DNA from 3 places in the Clostridium sp. M62/1 genome. Region 3 is predicted to be linked to each of the others. Evidence: predicted binding sites of a transcription regulator. Region 3 holds the regulator's gene; each other region holds the start of a gene.
What was found. The regulator LexA, encoded in region 3, represses DNA repair genes until DNA is damaged. The targets are predictions, from matches to a motif close to CNAACANNTGTTNG.
Positions count from the first base shown of each region.

Region 1: a site for LexA is predicted at 921-934, ahead of LK436_RS01460 (DUF6560 family protein). Genes of this name have one in related genera too.
Region 2: a site for LexA is predicted at 1,107-1,120, ahead of recA (recombinase RecA). Genes of this name have one in related genera too.

Region 1 is NZ_CP085988.1:267,633-273,259, forward strand. Features, by position in the region: gene LK436_RS01445 (TnpV protein) at 1-72, shown strand, start outside; gene LK436_RS01450 (hypothetical protein) at 182-430, shown strand; gene LK436_RS01455 (hypothetical protein) at 408-698, shown strand; gene LK436_RS01460 (DUF6560 family protein) at 963-1,532, shown strand; gene LK436_RS01465 (hypothetical protein) at 1,820-2,569, shown strand; gene LK436_RS01470 (hypothetical protein) at 2,654-4,189, shown strand; gene LK436_RS01475 (DUF5104 domain-containing protein) at 4,357-4,866, shown strand; gene LK436_RS01480 (hypothetical protein) at 5,140-5,610, shown strand.
Region 2 is NZ_CP085988.1:1,517,353-1,522,979, forward strand. Features, by position in the region: gene LK436_RS07355 (TrkH family potassium uptake protein) at 1-36, opposite strand, end outside; gene recA (recombinase RecA) at 1,145-2,230, shown strand; gene LK436_RS07365 (regulatory protein RecX) at 2,318-2,926, shown strand; gene rny (ribonuclease Y) at 3,113-4,657, shown strand; gene proC (pyrroline-5-carboxylate reductase) at 4,836-5,627, shown strand, end outside.
Region 3 is NZ_CP085988.1:2,282,083-2,287,709, reverse strand. Features, by position in the region: gene obgE (GTPase ObgE) at 1-683, shown strand, start outside; gene yhbY (ribosome assembly RNA-binding protein YhbY) at 812-1,105, shown strand; gene nadD (nicotinate-nucleotide adenylyltransferase) at 1,141-1,761, shown strand; gene yqeK (bis(5'-nucleosyl)-tetraphosphatase (symmetrical) YqeK) at 1,818-2,402, shown strand; gene rsfS (ribosome silencing factor) at 2,407-2,760, shown strand; gene lexA (transcriptional repressor LexA) at 2,902-3,519, opposite strand; gene LK436_RS10655 (LysM peptidoglycan-binding domain-containing protein) at 3,753-4,109, shown strand; gene LK436_RS10650 (IS256 family transposase) at 4,543-5,627, opposite strand, start outside.

The DNA.
Region 1 (5,627 bases), 1.9 Mb from region 3:
TGGGTACAGTCCATGAACTCTATCCGTAACCGAGCCGAAGAAATCATCAGACAGGAAATGATTTACTGCTGATTTTATCAAGTCCAAAACCAACAAATTTGTATCGTAAACGAAGCGACAGGTATTTCCTTATGAAGTGTCTGTCGCTTTTCATTTATCAAACTTTAAGGAGGAAAACACAATGAAGATGAACCGGAATGAAATGGAAGCCCTTTATGCCTTTGGCTGTCCGAACCTGAAAGCAACTGTCGAGCGTTTGCGTATGGTAGCTGCCCTTGCACCCGATCCAGTGGCGAAGAAGCTGTTTTATATGCTTTCCGTCAAGCTGAGTGCTGAGGGTGTTGAAAGGTGGTATCGCTGCTTTTACTGCAAGCTGCGTGTGTTGAAAAACCATAGGGAGGGCTGCTATGACGAGACTGACGAAGATTGAGAAAGAAACAATCGTTCTCTTTAATGAGGGCGAGGACAAGGCAAATATCTACACCCACAACGCCGGATTGAAAAAGAGGTTGGCTGCTTTTGCTAAGAAGTACCCTGACCTTTGCCGACTGGAAAAATCCAATGTTCAAGGCGGTGTTTCTTATGAGCTGGCAAAGTCCCGTCTGTCTATCCGTTTCCTGCCGCCTTACAGTGAGGAACGCAGACAGAAAGCCAGCGAATATGCGAAAAAGCATGGGCTGAACAGCCAGCAGGGATAATGTGATAATCAGGGCTGATATGCGGTTAAAATGTCAGGTGCAGACCTGATGTTTTGACCGTTGCCTATCGCCTGTGAGGAAAGTATCGGGGACTATGGATTTTGCGGAAATGTGCGTTACAAGGCTTGAACAGGAACTCTGTACACAAAATTTTTTCTTCCATTCTTTAAGTTGATGAAGTATAATGAGATATGAAAAATTGAGGTTTTTAATACTCGATTTCAAACAATCATTTTTATATAGCTGGAACTATGGAGGGCAAAAATGAATAATTTTTTACGAATGTGTTTTAATATAATTACACAAATAGGTCCCTATTTAGTTGTACTTCTTCTTTTGAAATATCTTGTAAATCTTCAACAAAAGAGAGCTAAAGAACGAGAGGAAGAACAGAAAAAGGGAATAATTAGAACGCATTATACAATAAAAACAGAGAAATTCCTTGTCGTGGCATTTATCGTAGGTACAATATTTTTTGCTTGTTGTACGGCTATGAGTCTTAGGGAAAAAGAAGATATGTTTGTCATTTGTATATTTGGAATATTTTTTTTAGTAGGCATAAGCGGAATAGTCAATATGGTAATGTGGAAACTGGAAGTGAACGGAGATGAAATCACATGGCGTTCAACTTTTGGCAGAAAGAGAACTTTTCACTTTGAAGACATTACCTATTGCGAGAGAAAGAAAGGTTCTATGCGTGTATATGTAAATGGAGAAAAATTATTTACCATTGATAGTAATATTGACAAAGAAGAATTTATGGAGGATATAGAGAGAAGAAGAATCCCTGTAAAATCTTACTGGGCAAATCAGCATAAGAAAAATCGTAAATGACATAGATTTTATAACAGTACGATGTTAGACAACTGAATATGACCGTTAAGGTCAGGTGAAGAAACCGATGTATTGAGCGTAAAGCGATCATGCGTCGGTTTTTCTTATTTCATGAGCTGACAGAATTCCGACTGTATATCACCCGTGAGGAAAGTATCGGGGACTATGGATTTTGCAGAAATGTGCGTTACAGGTAAGTAAAAAAACTACTTGATAGAGTGTAAATTGAATTGTTCATATCGGTATGATATAATTTACTGAAATGAAGCAAGAAGGTGGACTTTTGTATGAAAAAATTTTTGAAAATATTGCTAATCGTTATAGGAATAGTTTTTTTGATTTTTGCAGCGCTGATATGTATTGGACTGTTTGTTGATTATGATGACCATATTGAAAATGGTCGTTATACTTATGTTCCGGAAGAAGAAAACAAAGGAAATGAGTATATCGAGTTTAAGTTGACAGATAATGGAAAAGACGATTCTAAACTTACATATTATAATTCTATCGAAGAAGCTATTTTGAATTCCCCCTTAAAAGCAGAACATGAAGATTTATCAGCTCCAGAAGATTTTCTTAATCATGTTGATGAAATATTGCATATATGGAATGGCAAACAGTATGATACGATTTTCTATCGAGCAGGAAGTGATAACGATCCCGTTCAAGGTTTTGTGATTGCACGCTGCAAAAAACAGATAGAAAATGAAAGTACACAATATGCGTTTGTAAATGCCACACCATCTGCCACTACACCAGATACCACTTATGGGGGAGACTTCAAAAAATTTATCCATTTATCTTTAACAATAAGTGATATTCAACAAGACTTAAATCCAAATTATCCAGATACCAGATTCGTTTTTGGCTATGCACATGATAAAGAAATTTACTCATTAGAAGTAGAGGGTCAAAAGCCAGATGGAATTATAGAATATGAAGAATATGGTAGAACGATGTATATGTGGTATTATAACGATTTGGAAAGCAATAAAAGAGGCGATTGTCTGAGCTACTCAGTAGATGTGCCAGAATAATTTTTCAAATTGGCTAATCTGCCACAACTGAATATGACCGTTAAGGTCAGATGAAGAAACCGATGTATTGAGCGTAAAGCGATCATGCGTCGGTTTTTCTTTTTGCAAAATAGTCCGGTGGACTGTTTTGCAAAACCGAAGGAACTGACAGAGCTTGAGACGGGGCGAAGTCAGTTTGTTCGGGCGGGAGTACAGAGGGTGCAACCCTTTGTGCATGGGTACAGGGAATGCAATACCCCTGTGCAGGTCAAGGGCGGCAGCCTTGCCCAGTTAAGTGGCGTTTCGCCACTTAGTACTGGGTATTACTTGACGCAGAAAGCCGCAAGGAATCAGCTTCGCTGCCCTTCTCCCCTGTCGGGGAAATCAAAAAGAAAAGGAGGAACTCATGTGAAATTAACAAGGCACAATGGACGAGCTGGAAAGAATGGCGTTTATAATCCGAAGCACAATGACCGCAGTTTTGACATTGCCAACAGCGAACACATTGACGAAGAACGAGCCAAACAAAATCTCTATTGGGACTGTTACAATGGCTTCCGCAATTTCAAAAATCCCGATAAGGAAAATGAGCTGTCTGCCACTTTTGAAGATGTGGAACAGCTTTTTTATCGTCAGCGGTATCGTGATTTTGTAACCGGACAGAACGAAAGAAATGTGAAGAACCGACACCCTGAAAGGAATAAGGAAACCGGTGATTTGCTCAAAAGCAAAAAGACCTGTCCAGAGGAAACGGTCTATCAGATTGGAACACTTGATAATCATGTTCCACCGGAACTGCTCATTGAGATTGTCACAGAATTTATGGAAATCGTAAATGAGCGTTTCGGCTCTCATGTCCATATCCTGAATTGGGCGCTGCACTTGGATGAAAGCACCCCTCATATTCACGAGCGTCATGTGTTCGACTGTGAAAATCAATATGGGGAGATTGCCCCACAACAGGAAAAGGCTTTGGAAGCACTGGGATTTGAACTGCCGGAACCGGAGAAGCCTGTCGGAAGAAAAAATAACCGCAAGATGACTTTCGATTCAGCCTGCCGAGTGTTGCTGTTCGATGTGGCGAAAAAGCATGGCTTACAACTGGAAGAAGAACCCGAATATGGTGGTCGTGCTTATCTGGAAAAACAGGACTATATTCTTTTCAAGCAAAAGGAGCAACTGGCAGCACAGGAGCAAAAGTTGGAAGAACTCACGATGAAGATTGAAGATGTGGAAGCTCTGGTGGACGAGGTTGCCGATATTGCCTATGACAAGGCGGTTGAGGTCGTTGCTGATACTGTAAAACTGGAAACGCACAAGGAGGATATTAAGCTGGTGGAGCAGTCTAAAGCGTGGGTTCTCTCCCCTGAGCGTAAGGCTTCAAAGAAAGAAGTTGAGTATGCAGTGAAACGATTGGATGGCGTGATTGCCAGAATCACAAACGCTATGAAATCAACCATTCAGAAAATCCAAACCACGCTGATGAAACCGGAGGTCAAAAAAGCCGGAACGGAGCAAATCAAGAAGAAAGCTAAAAGTTCCATTATAGAGCAGTTGAGCCGCAAAAAGAAAGAAATAGCAGAGCGTGAAGTCAGCCGGACGGATCAGGCAAAAAGCAAAAAACAGGATATGGAACTCTAAAGCACTTGCTGTTTTCACTTTGAAAATGACAGGTGCTTTTGCTTTAGGGAGTAAGAAAATATCTTCCATTCTTTAGGTTGATGAAGTATAATGATAGTAAGAAATTTTTTGTAATGACCTTAATCCAATAAGTGATTTTGCAATTATTCAGTAAAGGATGTAATTATATGAAAAAAGTATTGTTGCTTTCCAGTGTGATTATTATACTCGGTTTAACAGGCTGCTCTAACAAATATTTCAATGACTGGTTTAGCTCTGAACAAAATGAAACGGATAAGATGTGTCAACAAATTATCGAGGCATGTAAGCAACAGGATTCAGAGAAACTAAAATCTCTATTTTCCGAAGAAAGCAAAAAGAACATTGAGAATTTAGACACTGAAATCTCTGCTTTTTTCGATTATATTGAGGGCAGTATCCAAAGGTTTGAGGGCGATTGTGCATCATCAAGTGAAAGCAACTATGGTAAAAGGAAAACGGAATTGGATGGTATGTATCTCATATTGACAGAGAAGGAAAGGTATTGTATGAATTTTTATATGTATAGTCAGGATGATGAAAATGCCCAAAATGTGGGGATATATAAAATTGAAATTGCATTGGAGAGCGAAGTGGCTGAGGATAATTTTATATGGGATAATCCCCCAAACGGTATTTTTGTTGGAGGACAAAATTGATTTTTGTTATGAGAGAACATTAAAGTATAAATTTCGGATGGTATAAGAAAAACTGACTACAATTAAATCTTCACAGCTTTACTAAGCAGGAAATCTGAAAAGTTCTCCTGCTTTTTTGCACTCAAAATAGAATGTGGAACTCTAAGACACTTGCTGTCTTCGTTTTGAAAATGACAGGTGCTTTTGCTTTGGGAGGCAAGAAAAAATCTTCCATTCTTTAGGTTGATGAAGTATAATGTAAGCAACAAACTTGAAGTTTAAGGGGATGATATTATGGATTTTGCTATATTTAGATTGTTTATAAGAGTTTCATTATTTGTTATAGCGTTAATTGCTTGCATTATCTATCTAATTAAAAAAAGAAAACTTATCTATTCGATATTTTTTGATAAAGAAGCGATAAAAAAAGAATATACTGGAAAAAATGATATAATATTTCTTCGATTGGCTAATACCATTCTTGTTATAGTAGCTATTCTTTTAATCTTATATTTGAAAGATTTTGTTTTAGATATGCCTTACATCATAAACAAACAGTATAGTTATGCAGAAGGATATGTAACTGAACAATCTCATGGTGGTGCAGATATATCTTCTGAAAGAAGAAGTGTTTTTCTATATGATAAAGTTAAAGATGATGAAATCGAAATCACAGTATTTTCAAGGTATATTGATAAAAATACTTATTTAAAGGTACAATATCTTCCGCATACGAAATATGGTGCTATTGTAGAAATTAAATAATTCATTCTAAAAAGAAA
Region 2 (5,627 bases), 760 kb from region 3:
AGCCGGGGTCAGTGCCCAAACCTTATTGCTTAACATTGCCGGAACTCCTTAGTATTATTTATAGTAAGCATGTGTCCGATACGTCAAATCCTCTGTGCGTTCAGACAATAAATTGTATCTGCAAATCCAGATAATCATAACGATTATATATAGAACATCAGGGAATGTCAACAAAACAAAAGAGAACATCCGTTAAAAGCCTGCTACAATTTGCAGACAGTCCGGCAGTACAGAAAAACAGGCATTAAAACTGCAAAAATTACAAAACCGCAGGCTCCCTTCTGGACACCAGACAGCTCGGCATGGTATAATGACTGCAGAGCGGGCATTATACCTGCGCATACCGGTTTCAGCATGTACTGCTGAAAGCCGGGCGCTAAATTCCGCCGGAGGCTGCCATATCCGAAGGATATGGTATAATGACTGCAGAGCGGGCATTATACCTGCGCATACCGGTTTCAGCATGTACTGCTGAAAGCCGGGCGCTAAATTCCGCCGGAGGCTGCCATATCCGAAGGATATGGTATAATGACTGCAGAGCGGGCATTATACCTGCGCCGAGCCGCTGGCGCCCGAAGGGAGCCAAAATACCACTGCAGCGAGTGCGCATCCCTCGGAGAGTATAGCATATCCGAAGGATATGGTATAATGACTGCAGAGCGGGCATTATACCTGCGCATACCGGTTTCAGCATGTACTGCTGAAAGCCGGGCGCTAAATTCCGCCGGAGGCTGGTATATCCGAAGGATATGGTATAATGACTGCAGAGCAGAAGCCAGAGATTTCTTTCGCCAGCCGGTTCCGGCTGCGTATCTTTCAATTTCAATCCAAAGGCCGAATTCCGGCAGAATTTCAGATTCAGTTTTATATGTTTCCGTTTTACGCCTATCCCGGCTGTGACAAGCGGAAAAAGAAAAGATATATACGAGAGCAGAGATACGGAAAGAGACGGCTGCTGCGGGCAGAAGGGGCCGGAAAGGAGGGAAAACGGGACGAGCAGATCCGATGGAGAGGGAGATAGCCTGCCGCGGCAGAATCTGGGGGAAATTCTTAAAATAACAGTTGACATTTCAGTTTGCCTATAATATGATAGGTATAGCGAGAACAGAACATTTGTTCGTATTTTGGAGATATGGAGGAGAATATGGATAGAGATGAAAAACTGAAGGCGCTCGACGCCGCGCTGACGCAGATAGAGAAGGCATATGGAAAGGGCTCCGTTATGAAGCTGGGCGACTCAGGAGCCAATATGAATATTGAGACAGTTCCCACCGGCTCCCTGAGCCTTGACATTGCCCTGGGACTTGGAGGCGTTCCCAGAGGGCGTATCATAGAGGTATACGGACCTGAGTCCAGCGGTAAGACGACGGTAGCTCTCCATATGGTTGCCGAGGTTCAGAAGAGGGGCGGAATCGCCGGTTTTATCGATGCCGAGCATGCCCTGGATCCGGTCTATGCGAAGAATATCGGCGTCGATATAGATAATCTCTACATCTCACAGCCGGACAACGGCGAGCAGGCTCTCGAGATCACCGAGACCATGGTGCGCTCAGGAGCTGTCGATATTGTCATCGTGGACTCTGTGGCAGCCCTCGTCCCGAAGGCGGAAATTGATGGGGAGATGGGAGATTCTCACGTGGGACTTCAGGCCAGGCTCATGTCCCAGGCGCTGAGAAAGCTGACTGCCATTATCAGCAAATCCAACTGTATCGTGATCTTTATCAACCAGCTCCGAGAGAAGGTAGGTGTTATGTTCGGAAATCCGGAAACCACCACAGGAGGACGGGCGCTGAAGTTTTATGCATCTGTCCGCATGGATGTAAGAAGGATCGAAACCCTCAAGCAGGGCGGTGAGATGGTGGGAAACCGCGTCCGCATCAAGGTAGTGAAAAACAAGATCGCCCCTCCGTTTAAGGAGGCAGAATTCGACATCATGTTCGGAAAGGGAATTTCCAAGGAGGGAGATATACTGGATCTGGCAGCCAAGGAGAATATTGTGGAGAAGAGCGGAGCCTGGTACGCATACAATGGAAGCAAGATTGGACAGGGACGCGAGAACGCAAAGAATTTCCTTCAGGCAAACCAGGAGCTGTGCCAGGAGATAGAGGCCAAGGTGAGGGCCAAGTACGGTCTGGACGGAGCTGCTGCCGATGAAGGCTCAGCGGAGCGTGAGGCTGATGCACAGGAGCCAAAGCTGGCCATGCCTGATCTGGGAGACGAGCAGGAGTAGGATGGGAGTCAGGCAAAGGGCAGAAGGGACGGAGAAACGGGCCGTCTGCTTCTGAGGTGCCTGCCCGGACAGAAAACGTAGAAGAGAATGAAGGTTGACAAGATAGAACCCATAGACAGGCGCAGGAGCAAGGTTTTTCTGGATGGAGAGTTTGCTTTTGCCCTGTACAGCGGGGAGCTCAGACACTACCGCATAGAGGAGGGAGGAGAGCTTTCCTGCGAGCAGTATGAAGCGATTCTTAGAGAGATTGTATTTAAAAGAGCCAGAGAGAGGGCTGTCTACTGGCTGAAATGTTCAGCCAGGACAGAGGAGGAGCTTCGCAGAAAGCTGCGGGATGGCCATTATCCTGAGCGGGCAGTGGATCATACCATAAAGCTTCTGAAAAAGTACAGGTATATTGACGATGAGGAGTATGCCAGAAATTTTGTGGAGCTGAACGGAACGAGGAAAAGCCGGGCCGAGCTGGCTTCAGCGCTCAAAAGCAAGGGAATCAGCCGGGAGTGTGTCAGCCGCCTGCTGGAAGAAAACCCTGTGGATGAGGAGGAGCAGGTGCGAAAGCTCCTTGCAAAGCGGCGTTTTGATCCGGAAAATGCCGATCCAAAGGAAACAGCCAGACAGGTGGCGTACCTGATGCGCAGAGGCTTTTCCTATGAAACGGTGCGCAGGGTGATTGCAGAGCTCAGGGATCTGTACTGACTGTATTTTCACTATTTCTGGCACTGCGGGCAAAAAACAGAGGAGCAGAGCGCGTTTTTTTCTTTGTGAGATAGTTACGAAAAAGAGCAAACACTTCCTATTATACTTGACATAGTGTATAAAACAGTTTAAAATTGTAGTGTTGTATCGATATGTACAATGAAAACTAAATAAGGAGGTGCTCCTGTGCCACAAGTAATAATTCCGTTGATTACGGCTGTTATTGTTGCTGTTATTACTTGGTTTGTGGCTGTCAATTACCGCCAGAAGACATACGAGGCTAAGATTGGCAGTGCGGAAGAACGATCAAGGGAAATAATAGATGAAGCATTAAAGGTTGCAGAGACAAAGAAGCGAGAAGCTCTCCTTGAAGCGAAGGAAGAGTCACTGAAGACTAAGAATGAGCTTGAAAAAGAAACAAAGGAAAGAAGAGCTGAGCTTCAGCGCTATGAGCGGCGCGTACTGAGCAAGGAAGAAAATCTGGACAAGAAATCAGAAGCGATTGAGAAACGTGAAGCAGGGCTTAACGCCAAAGAGGAAGCTCTGAGGAAGAGAACCACAGAGGTTGAGGAACTCTACGAGAAGGGAATGCAGGAGCTGGAGAAAATTTCCGGTCTTACATCCGAGCAGGCGAAGGAATATCTTCTGAAATCCGTGGAGGAGGATGTAAAGCACGACACGGCCAAGCTCATCAAGGAGATGGAGGCAAAGGCCAAGGAGGAAGCCGATAAGAAGGCCAAGGATTACGTGGTAACGGCAATCCAGCGCTGTGCGGCTGACCATGTGGCCGAGACGACAGTATCCGTTGTCCAGCTTCCAAACGATGAGATGAAGGGACGAATCATCGGACGTGAGGGACGCAATATCCGGACCCTTGAGACGCTGACGGGCGTGGAACTGATCATTGACGATACGCCGGAGGCGGTTGTCCTTTCCGGCTTTGACCCAATCCGCAGGGAAGTTGCCAGAATTGCTCTGGAACGCCTGATTGTAGACGGCAGAATCCATCCTGCCAGAATTGAGGAGATGGTAGAGAAGGCGCAGAAGGAAGTAGAAACCATGATGCGCGAGGAAGGTGAGGCTGCACTGCTTGAGGTGGGCATTCACGGAATTCACCCTGAGCTTGTCAAACTGCTTGGCAAGATGAAGTTCAGGACAAGCTACGGACAGAATGCACTGAAGCATTCCATAGAGGTAGCACAGCTTGCAGGACTTTTGGCGGCGGAGGTCGGAGTAGATGTCCGCACGGCGAAGAGAGCAGGCTTATTACATGATATAGGCAAGGCTGTTGACCACGAGATGGAGGGAACACACGTAAAGCTCGGCGTGGATCTTTGCAGAAAGTACAAGGAATCCGCTGTAGTGATTAATGCGGTGGAGGCCCATCACGGCGATGTGGAGCCGCAGAGCCTGATTGCCTGTCTTGTACAGGCTGCTGACACAATCTCGGCTGCAAGACCTGGAGCCAGACGAGAGACACTTGAAACATACACGAACCGTCTCAGACAGCTGGAGGATATTACAAATTCTTTCAAGGGAGTAGACAAATCCTACGCGATCCAGGCAGGACGCGAGGTACGGATCATGGTCATTCCCGAACAGGTAAACGACGATGGTATGGTATTGATGGCAAGGGAAATTTCCAAGCGAATCGAGACAGAACTGGAATACCCCGGTCAGATAAAAGTGAATGTAATTCGCGAATCAAGAGTGACGGACTACGCGAAGTAGATAAAGGCAAATTGAGTTCTGAGCAGTTAATTCTGAGAGAGGGAAGCGTGCTTTCATTCGGCAGATGCCGGAAAGCGCGGTTCCCTCTCTTTTTCTTTTCAGAGGGGCGGCTGCAAGGGTACAGGGAAAAACCAGTTCATGTGTTCATATTCTTGACAGGGCACGAATATGAGGTAAAATGAAAACAGCTGATCAAAACCTCCTGTATCAGACAGGGGGATGGAAAGACAGAAAAAAGAAACAGCGATTGGAGGAAATGGAAATGAAAAGGATTGGCTTTATTGGAATGGGAAATATGGGATATGCCATTTTAAAGGGACTTTTACAGGTATTTGACAGGGAAGTACTGCTTCTTACCGATGCGGATCGGAAACGTGCAGAGAAAATATCGGAGGAGACAGGCGTTGCCTGCGCTGCGGACAATGCAGCCTGCGCCTCTATGGCTGATTATGTGGTTTTAGCCGTTAAGCCCCAGTATTATGATGCTGTTCTCTCAGATATAAAAGATACGGTGACAAAGGAAAAAATTATTATCTCAATCGCTCCCTCCGTCACGATCCAGGATTTAAAGGAAAAGCTGGGACAGGATCGAAGAATTGTCAGAGCTATGCCGAACACTCCTGCTCTTGTTGGAATGGGGGTGACAGGGGTGTGCTATGAGGCAGAGCGTTTTTCTGAGGAGGAAAGGGATACCATCCGTCAGTTTTTTGAGTCCTTCGGTTCCATGGAACTGGTGGAGGAACGGCTGATGAACGCAGTTGTCTGTGTGAGCGGAAGCTCTCCTGCCTATGTCTATATGTTTATTGAGGCTCTGGCAGACAGCGCTGTCAAGTACGGACTCCCCCGGGATACTGCGTACCGCATGGCCGCCCGCACGGTTATGGGAAGCGCAGAAATGGTTCTCGAGACAGGTGAACATCCAGGAAAATTAAAGGATATGGTATGCTCACCGGGAGGAACTACGATTGCA
Region 3 (5,627 bases):
AGGGGCAGGGCTTTGTGATGGCTGACATTCCGGGGCTTATTGAGGGAGCCTCCCAGGGCGTGGGCCTTGGCTACTCTTTCTTAAAGCATATTGAGAGGACAAAGGTTCTCGTCCATGTGGTGGACGCCGCGTCCACAGAAGGAAGGGATCCGGTGGCCGATATTAAGGCTATCAACGAAGAGCTGCGGGCCTATAATCCGGAGCTTCTGAAGCGTCCGCAGGTCATCGCCGCCAATAAGATTGACGCCATCTACGTGGATCCGGAAAGCGGGGAGGAGAACCCCGTAGAGCGCCTGAAAAAGGCCTTTGAGCCGGAGGGAATCCAGGTATTTGCCATCTCTGCTGTCAGCGGCCAGGGCGTGAAGGAGCTTCTCTACCACGTAAACGAGCTGCTGAAAACAGTGGATCAGGCCCCTGTTATTTTTGAAAAAGAGTTTGAATACCAGTATCAGGCTGAAAATCTGCCGTACACCGTTGAGAAGAATGAGGACGGCGTCTATGTGGTTGAGGGGCCGAAGATTGAGAAGATGCTGGGATATACAAACCTGGACTCCGAGAAGGGCTTCCAGTTCTTCCAGAAATTCCTGAAGGACTCCGGTATTCTGGCAGAGCTTGAGGAGGCCGGCATCGAGGAGGGCGATACAGTCCGCATGTACGGCCTGGAATTTGATTATTATAAATAGAGACAATATTCGTAAATGGAACTTCTATAAAGAACCGTTAAAGAAATTATGTGATATACAGAGACAGCCGCGGCGGCAGGAGGATCTTCCGTCCTGCGATGCCGCTGCCGGCTGATAGGGGAATAGATATGACAAGTAAACAGAGAGCCTATTTAAAAGGGCTGGCTATGACAATAGATCCGATTTTCCAGATTGGAAAATCCAGTGTAACTCCTGAGCTCACCGCTGCAGTGGCAGAGGCCCTGGAGGCGAGAGAACTGATTAAGCTGAGCATTCTTAAAAACTGTCTGGACGATGGAAAATCCGTTGCCGCCGTGCTGGCTGAGCGCACTCATTCTGAGGTGGTTCAGGTAATCGGAAAGAAAATCGTTCTCTATAAGCCAGCTAAGGATGAAAAAAAGAGAAAGATCGTTCTTCCGTAAGGCTGAACTGTCCGGGAAGGGAGGCCTGACTGAAAGTGAAGAAGATAGGTATTATGGGCGGAACCTTTGATCCCATCCATTCAGGCCATCTGATGCTTGGGAAGCAGGCATATGAAGAATATGATCTGGACTGTGTCTGGTATATGCCGTCCAGACAGCCGCCCCACAAAAAAGATCACGGGATCACTCCTGCTGCCCTGCGCCTTGAAATGGTGAATCTGGCAGTGGAGCGCACGCCGTTTTTTTCCTGCTCCGATTTCGAGCTTCGCAGAAAGGATGGAAACACCTATACGGCTGACACCCTCCGCCTTCTGAAAGAAGAGTATCCCGACACAGAGTTTTATTTTATTGTGGGAGCAGATTCCATCTTTGACATAGAAAAATGGTATCATCCAGAGCTTGTGATGAAGCTCGCCGTCATTTTAGCTGCAGACCGCTCCTGCGGTCACGACGATCAGCCTCTGGACAGCCAGATCCGGTACCTTTCCGCAAAATACGATGCGAGGATCTGCCGGCTCCACTCCAGGAGGATGAATGTGTCGTCAGAGCATCTGCGCGCTATGATACGCCGCGGAGAATCTGTCTCCGCCTATATCCCGGAACCTGTGGAGCAGTTTATCAGACAGAAAAATTTATATCTCGATGAAAGACAGTGACGACAGCCGAAACGGTGAGACATTCCTCACTGTCTATACTGAAGGGGGCGCCGAATATGAACAGTAAAATTTTAAGCATCCGGGAGGATCTGGCATCCAGACTGAAGCCTGGAAGGTATGAGCATTCCCTGAGCGTTTCTTTTACCTGCATGGCTCTTGCCATGAAATACGGCTTTGATCTGGACCGGGCAGAGCTGGCAGGGATTCTCCACGACTGTGCAAAATGCTACGACAACACTGCGATCATAGAAAAATGCAGAAAATACGGCCTTGAACTGACAGAGGGAGAGCTTCAGGCCCCTTCCGTTATCCATGCAAAGCTCGGGGCTTTTCTGGCAGAGCACAGATATGGGGTGACAGATCCGGAGATTTTGAGTGCCATTGCCTGTCACACTACAGGAAAACCTGAGATGAGCCTGTTGGACAAAATTTTATATATTGCAGACTACATCGAGCCGCGCCGGAACAAGGTGGAGGCACTTCCCGAAATTCGCCGTCTCGCCTTTGAAGATCTGGACGAGGCACTGTTTCAGATAATGGAGGGAACGCTTCATTATCTCGAATCATCCGGCTCTTATACGGACACAATGACACAGAAAGCGTATCATTATTATAAAGAGAAGAAAGAGGAGAGTAAATAAACAGATGAGTCAATCAAAAGATATGGTAAAGCTGGCCGTAAAGGCTCTTGAAGATAAGAAGGGTGAGGACGTAAAGATTATCGACATCCAGGGCGTTTCCATTCTGGCTGACTATTTTATTATCGCCGGTGGCTCCAATGTCAGCCAGGTTCAGGCCATGGCGGACAACGTGGAGGAAGAGCTGTTTAAGGCTGGTTTTGAACCGCGCCAGATAGAGGGCTACAGCACGGCTAACTGGATTCTGATGGATTACGGCGATATTATCGTCCACATTTTCTCACGGGAGGATCGCCTTTTCTATGATCTGGAGAGAATCTGGCGGGATGGGAAAATGCTCGAAAGCGTTGACGAACTGTAAGAATACCGGAAATGCAGAGGCCCGGAATGAAAACACGGCTGTTTTCATTCCGGGCCTCTGAGATGTATGCAGTCCGATGCATGCAATTTCGTTTGCGCAGTTTCATAATTCCGTTTGTGCAGTTCTATTGGTCCAAATCTATTACATCATCATTCTGAACAGCCCAATCACTTTTCCGAGAATCTGAACCTCATCCACAAAAATAGGCTCCATAGAAGCATTTTCAGGCTGCAGTCTATAGTAGCCGTCCTCCCGGTAGAAGCGTTTCACTGTGGCGGAATCATCCAGCAGAGCTACCACAATTTCCCCGTTTTCGGCTGTATTCGTCTTTTCCACAAGAATCTGATCCCCGTTAAAAATTCCTGCCTCGATCATACTGTCGCCCTTTACTTTGAGCATAAAAATTTCTTTATTGGGGAGAAGCTCTGACGGGATTGGAAAGTAAGTTTCGATATTTTCCTGTGCCAGAAGAGGAGTTCCGGCAGCTACTGTGCCGATCAGCGGCACATTCACAACCTCTCGGCGGGCAAGGTTGAAGCAGTCATCGATGATTTCAATGGTCCTCGGTTTCGTGGGATCGCGGCGGATATATCCGTTCTTCTCAAGAGTTTCCAGATGGGAGTGAACGGATGATGTGGATTTGAGCTTGACAGCCTCACAGATCTCTCGCACAGCCGGCGGATATCCCTTCTTTAAAATCGTTTCTTTAATATATTCTAAAATTTCCTGCTGTTTTGGTGTAATTTTCTCCTGTGACATAGTAAAACCTCCCGTAGGTATTGGCAAAAAGAGTATTCTGCCCCTGATAATACTATATTAGCATAAATCTTTAAAAAAAGCAAACTTTTGTTCGATTTTTTTAAATCCCATTGACAAACGCATGTTCGGGTAATATAATACAGTTACAAGAAAGAACACGTGTTCGGGAACATAAGTTCCCTTTGTGTATCTGCTGTTTAGGTGAAACACACAGGATAAAGGAGATTATTTTTATGAAAGGTCAGAGCAGAAGACAAAACATTTCAAAGGTACAGAAAGATTCCGTATTCAGTAGAAGAACAGCAGTGGCGGTCCTCGCCGTTCTGCTTATCTGCGCATTTTTTACCGGAATGAATCTGCTCCACTCTCAGGCGCAGGAAAAGACCAGTCCCTATCACAAATACTACACCAGCATCCGAATCCAGGAGGGAGACAGCCTTTGGAGCATAGCAGAAAGCTATAAAACACATTCGGGAAAAAGTACAGCAGAGTACGTCCATGATTTAAGACAGATGAACTCCCTCTCAGATGATACCATACACGCGGGGAACTATCTGACCGTTTACTACTATGATTTAGAGCTGAAATAGAAGAACAGAAAATAACCGGAAGACAGCCTGCTGAGAGCTGCCAAAGCAGATTACCCATCAAACAGGCTGTACTGTATTCCCTTTTTCAGAAGCCCTGGGAAAATTCCGACGGAGGCTGTAAAATATTCTGTGTCTATGGGAATGAAACCTTCCAGATAAGAATTCGATATGTAGTGGTTTTTGTCGGCTTTTGCAGCCGTATCTTTTGTCGAATTTATCTTTCTGGTTATAGTATTTCCTGCCCGCTTTCTTTTATACATGCTTTTTAAATTTTTACATGCTGATTAGACATTTACAGAAGCCAAAGCCATTTCCCGTACTTCAGGTTTAAAACGGGCTTTCCCGGCTATACTGTAAATGTCTGTATAACAGAGCCGGAACAGCTGCTTATGCCTATAAAACGCTGTCCCGGCTTTTATTGCTTTTTCTTCCTTTACAGATACGGTGTAAGACGTTCCGGATACAGAAGAATCAGCTGGCTGAGCACCTGGTCCCAGTTCCGGTATCTCTGCGTCCATTTCTTTGTCACATTTCCGCTCGCCAGATACAGAATTTTCTCCAGCGCGCTGTCGCTCGGGAATACACTCTTTGTTTTTGTTACCTTCCGGTACTGGCGGTTCAGCCCTTCTATGATGTTTGTGGTATACATGATCCGGCGGATGTCCCCTGAAAACTGGAAAAAAGAACTGACATCCTCCCAGTTGTTTTCCCAGTTACTGACCGCGTATGGGTACTTCTTTCCCCATTTTTCCTTCACTGCCTCCAGCTCTGCCAGGGCTGCTGCCTCTGTCGGGGCATTATAGACCGCTTTGAAATCAGAGGAAAATTTCTTAAGGTCATTGTAATTCACATACTTGAAGGAATTGCGCAGCATGTGGATGACGCACCGCTGGATCTGTGCCTGCGGGTATACGGCCTGGATCGCGTCCTTAAATCCCGGCAGTCCGTCCACACAGAAAAACAGGACATCCTGCACGCCGCGGTTCTTCAGGTCATTGAGCATCCCCAGCCAGAACTTTGAGGTTTCATTGGCTCCTACAGTGATGCTGAGGATTTCCTTATAGCCTTCCGTTGTAACGCCCAGCACCACATAAGCGGCCCGGCTGAGGATCCTGCCCTCTTCCCTGACCTTGTAATGGATACAGTCCATAAAGACAAAAGGGTAGATGGGATTGAGGGGACGGGACTGCCACTCTTTGATTTCAGGGAGGATCCGGTCTGTGATCTTACTGACCATTTCAGCGGACAGTTCAATCCCATAGAGGTCCTGAAGCTGGTCATGGATATCCCTGGTGCTGAGGCCTCTGGAATAAAGGGAGATCACCTTATCCTCAATGCCGGAGATATCCCGCTGGTATTTGGGGATGAGCTTCGGCTCGAATTCCCCGTTGCGGTCTCTGGGGACGTCAATCTGGAACTCTCCATACTGGCTTTTCAGGGTTTTCTGGGAATGGCCGTTCCTTTTGTTAGAGGAAACGGAATCCCCTTTCTGATTCTTTTCATAACCGAGGGAGGCAT